2 regions of the Viridibacillus sp. FSL E2-0187 genome follow, and region 2 is predicted to be linked to the other one. Evidence: predicted binding sites of a transcription regulator. Region 2 holds the regulator's gene; the other holds the start of a gene.
The links. Region 2 encodes LexA, which represses DNA repair genes until DNA is damaged. Its sites were predicted from a motif close to CGAACATATGTTCG; they were not measured.
Positions count from the first base shown of each region.

Region 1 (2,423 bases), 430 kb from region 2:
CAAGCTTAAAAGAAGTACCATAGTCAGAGCAAGATTTATGTATTACTCGAGATGGCCTTGCATCTACAAGAAATTCTCTCTCCTTTTCAACTACTCTTGTGTAAATGTGATTACCCTCAAAAACTGGCATAAGTGCAAATGTACTAAAAGACAATGTAAAATTCGATAATTTTGTCAGTTTTTCATCCAATACTTGTTCCTCCCTTCGAAAATGATTGAAATTAGTATAATTTCACTATCATTTTAACTATAATTGGTATAAAGCGCAATGATAAAATGGGATATATAATTAAAATTCCCTATATATTACCTATACTTTAAATTAAGATTGCTTATTTTTCTGAAATTTCTTATAATAGAAAAAAGGCATTCGAGGTGAGATCGTTGGATAAATATTATTCCTATACCGATTTTCTAAAAGCTCTTGGACGAACTGACAACACGAATAATGCTGAAAAATTATTAGATACGATCTATTTAGATTTGTTCTTAAACCATGTACATCGTGCACAAACGGAAGAGTATCTATTAGCTTGCATTGACTCAGCCCTAGATGAAAGAAATGAAGCCGCCTTTAATAAATACGTAAAAGAATTAGAAAAATTGCAGACGACTGTCGGATAAGCATTGTTAGACGATTAATGATAATAGAAATACTCGTATAAGTTTCGAACTTGTACATAGAGAATTTACAGCATAAAAAATCGTTCCTATATGGGAACGGTTTTTTTTTGAAAAAATAATTGGGAAAATAAAAGCAGCATGAAAGCACAGAAATTATCTTGTTTTTAATTTGAAATTAACAATAGTAAAAGAAGTGAATAAAACCTAAATAACAAATGCCTTGGGAGTACAATAATTGGTAAAACAACGAAACTAGTTTAAAAAACATATGTTCGCTTATCGCTCGATAATTCCAATTTGCTATGGTAAAATATATGTAATTAGTAACAAGGAGGACGTGGCTATGGTTCAGGCATTTGATTTACATTCACCATACAAGCCAAATGGCGATCAGCCAGCTGCAATAGCAGAGCTTGTCGAAGGTGTTCGTCAAGGTAAACAACACCAAACCTTACTAGGAGCAACTGGTACAGGTAAAACATTTACAATTTCCAATGTAATAAAAGAAGTAAAAAAGCCGACTCTTGTTATTGCGCATAATAAGACACTCGCGGGTCAATTATATAGTGAATTTAAAGAATTCTTTCCAAATAATGCAGTAGAATATTTCGTCAGCTATTATGACTACTATCAGCCAGAAGCTTATGTACCACAAACCGATACATATATCGAGAAGGACTCTAGTATTAATGATGAAATTGATAAGCTACGCCATTCAGCAACATCTTCATTATTTGAAAGAGAAGATGTCATCGTCATAGCATCTGTTTCTTGCATTTATGGCCTCGGTTCACCAGAAGAATATCGAGAAATGGTGTTATCCATCCGAACAGGGATGGAAATCGAAAGGAATCAATTGTTACGTAAACTTGTAGATATTCAGTATGAACGTAATGATATTAATTTCACCCGCGGAACATTTAGAGTACGCGGAGATGTTGTCGAAATTTTCCCAGTATCTCGAGATGAGAGATGCTTACGTGTAGAATTTTTCGGTGATGAAGTAGAGCGTATTCGTGAAGTCGATGCGTTAACAGGAGAAATTATAGGCGAACGTGAACATGTCGCTATATTCCCAGCATCCCACTTCGTTACGCGAGAAGAAAAAATGGTCAAAGCCATTGAGAATATTAAAGATGAATTGAAGGAACAACTTGAGAAACTTCGTGAGGAAGATAAATTACTAGAGGCACAACGCTTAGAACAAAGAACAAATTATGATTTAGAAATGATGAGCGAAGTCGGCTTCTGTTCAGGTGTAGAAAACTATTCTCGTCATTTAACGCTAAGACCAGCAGGTGCAACACCTTACACATTATTAGATTACTTCCCAGAGGACTTTTTACTAGTGGTAGATGAAAGTCATGTTACATTACCACAAATCCGGGGAATGTATAACGGTGACCAAGCACGCAAAGGTGTTTTAGTTGATCATGGATTCCGTTTACCATCAGCACTTGATAATAGACCGTTAAAATTTGAAGAATTTGAGAAACATGTTCATAACGCGATTTTTGTTTCTGCTACACCAGGACCTTATGAATTGGAACATACACCTGACATGGTAGAGCAAATTATTCGTCCAACGGGTCTACTTGATCCTGAGATTGAAGTACGACCAATTGAAGGTCAAATCGATGATTTAATCCATGAAATCAATTTACGTACTGAAAAAAATGAGCGTGTATTAATTACAACATTAACGAAAAAAATGTCAGAAGATTTAACGGATTATTTAAAAGAAATCGGGATTAAAGTACAGTACTTACACTCAGAAGTTAAAACATTAGAGAGAATAG
Region 1 covers NZ_JBBOVG010000001.1:3,368,436-3,370,858, reverse strand. The annotation lists gene MHH85_RS16470 (competence protein ComK) at 1-190, opposite strand, end outside; gene MHH85_RS16465 (IDEAL domain-containing protein) at 376-624, shown strand; gene uvrB (excinuclease ABC subunit UvrB) at 968-2,423, shown strand, end outside.
Region 1: uvrB (excinuclease ABC subunit UvrB) is a predicted target of LexA. The motif match lies at 886-899, and genes of this name have one in related genera.

Region 2 (2,423 bases):
ACAAATGTGGGAAAATAATCATTCGGAGGTTGATATTAATGAAAAAGTCGATGTTATCTATTGCTGCTTTACTAGTCTTGAGTTTATCGTTTGGTGCAAGTGCAAATGCTACACCACCAAGTAATGGATGGGAAGGTGGAGGTGGTAGTGTTAAGCCGCCTAAGTGCAATAATCAAGGTCAATGCCCAATTGCCTAATGACAACGAAACAAGAGCATCCTTCGGGGTGCTTTTTTTGCTTTGACATAAACGAATGCCTAAATGACTAAAACCCCTTATTGGATGGCGTTCGTTTGCATAAGTGTGAAATATATAGAATGTCAAATATGTAAAATACTTCTTAACTTCTATTGCCGTATATTCGTGAAGGCGGTGATGATTGGTTGAGAAGAAATTGAATCCTAAACAATGTGCCTTTGCTAATCAACAAGAGAAGTATTGGAATACCTCACAAGTATCATTCGTGGCGGAAAGTGACCAATACTTGAAAATGTATTAATAGTTAAAATCGTTGAGGCTCTATGTTTCAACGGTTTTTTACTTACCACGATTCAATCTCTCGTGGTAACGCATTTAATTACTACTTAATTTTAACGATTTGTTTTTTGCTTATCTTTTGTAACTAAAATATAAAATAAATCACGATAACGATATATGGGACTGCGTGATATAGATTGTGCGATTATACTAACTATATATTTTGGTTATGTATATAAAAAAAGATTGCAAGAATCAATATTTCACTGATTCCTACAATCCGATATAGTTGTGCCTTATAATACGTTACGATACAAACCAACTACTTTTCCTAAGATGGAAACTTGATCTACAATAATTGGCTCCATAGAAGAGTTTTCTGGCTGTAAGCGGAAATAAGATTCTTCTTTAAAAAATCGTTTTACAGTTGCTTCATTATCCTCTGTCATCGCAACAACAATTTCGCCATTACTCGCGGTTGCTTGTTGTTTCACGATTACATAGTCTCCATCTAATATACCAGCTTCGATCATAGATTCGCCCATAATTTCAAGCATAAAAATTTGATCCTCAGTTGTTCCGTAAGAATCCGGAATTGGGAAGTATTCTTCAATATTCTCAATTGCAGTAATAGGAAGGCCTGCAGTAACTTTACCAACTAGCGGTACATGTACAACACCTTGTTTTGCGATTGTAGAATCTTGCTGATCTAAAATTTCGATTGCACGAGGTTTCGTTGGATCTCGTCGAATCAGCCCTTTGCTCTCAAGTCTAGCAAGATGTCCGTGGACTGTAGAACTTGATGCAAGACCAACTGCTTCACCAATTTCACGGACGGAAGGTGGGTATCCTTTAGTGCGAACTTCCTCTTTGATGAAAGACAATATATCTTCTTGTCTTTTCGATACTTTTTTCAATCCAATCACCTCTTTATCTCATACTATGTAAAAGTTATTAATAGTATAGCATTAGCGAACAAACAGTGCAAACATAAGTTCGAAAAAGCCGTTGACAAAAACAAACGTTCGGTTTATATTGAGAACATACATTCCGAACAGGTATTCGAAAAAGGGGAGAATAAGTGTGAGTTGGTTCAAAAAAAATCAATATATTACATTACTTTTTGGATTTTGCGTAATCTTTACAACAATATTAGTAGTTGTAAATAGTGGGAAAACATCATATAAAGAAATTAAAGTCCATGACGGAGATACTTTAATTTCTCTTGCAGATAGATATAAAGGGAAAATGGCTAACCATGAATGGATAGCAAAAGTTAAAAATGAAAATAATTTAATTGACGATACTATATATGCGGGGCATACTCTAATAGTTCCGGAACATGATAATTTAAAAGTTCCAAATATAGGAGTAGAAGTGGCGAGTGATAAAAGATGAAACAAAAAATAGCTATTCTCTATTGCCGTGTAAGTACTGAAAAAGATACACAAGATACTTCGCTTGAAAGGCAAGAGATTGAGTTAAGGGAATTTGCAACAAGTAAAGGATATGAAGTTGCACAAGTCTTTACAGATCGACATAGTGGATATGATATTGATCGGGAAGGTTTACTTGATTTACTTGAGTGTGTGAAGGAATATGAACAACCAGCACTATTTGTTCAAGATGAGACGCGCTTAGGGCGTGGTAATGGCCGAATGGCGGTACTTCATTTATTGCAAAAAACGAATACAGATATTTTTACATTAAGTGATGCAGGTCAAGTTCGGCTAAATGAAATGGACGCTATGTTGCTAGAAATTCTAGCGATAGTAGAAGAATATCAACGTAAATTACATAACGCGAAAATCCGTAGAGGGATGAGGAGAGCTGTACAGAACGGGTATAGGCCAGAAAAGAATTTAAAAGATCGAGGAAATCCTGAGGGACGAGATCGCATAGATGTTCCGATTGAACAAATTATTCAACTTAGACAAAAGGGTATGA
Region 2 covers NZ_JBBOVG010000001.1:2,943,294-2,945,716, reverse strand. The annotation lists gene MHH85_RS14450 (hypothetical protein) at 39-197, shown strand; gene lexA (transcriptional repressor LexA) at 773-1,393, opposite strand; gene yneA (cell division suppressor protein YneA) at 1,560-1,874, shown strand; gene MHH85_RS14435 (YneB family resolvase-like protein) at 1,871-2,423, shown strand, end outside.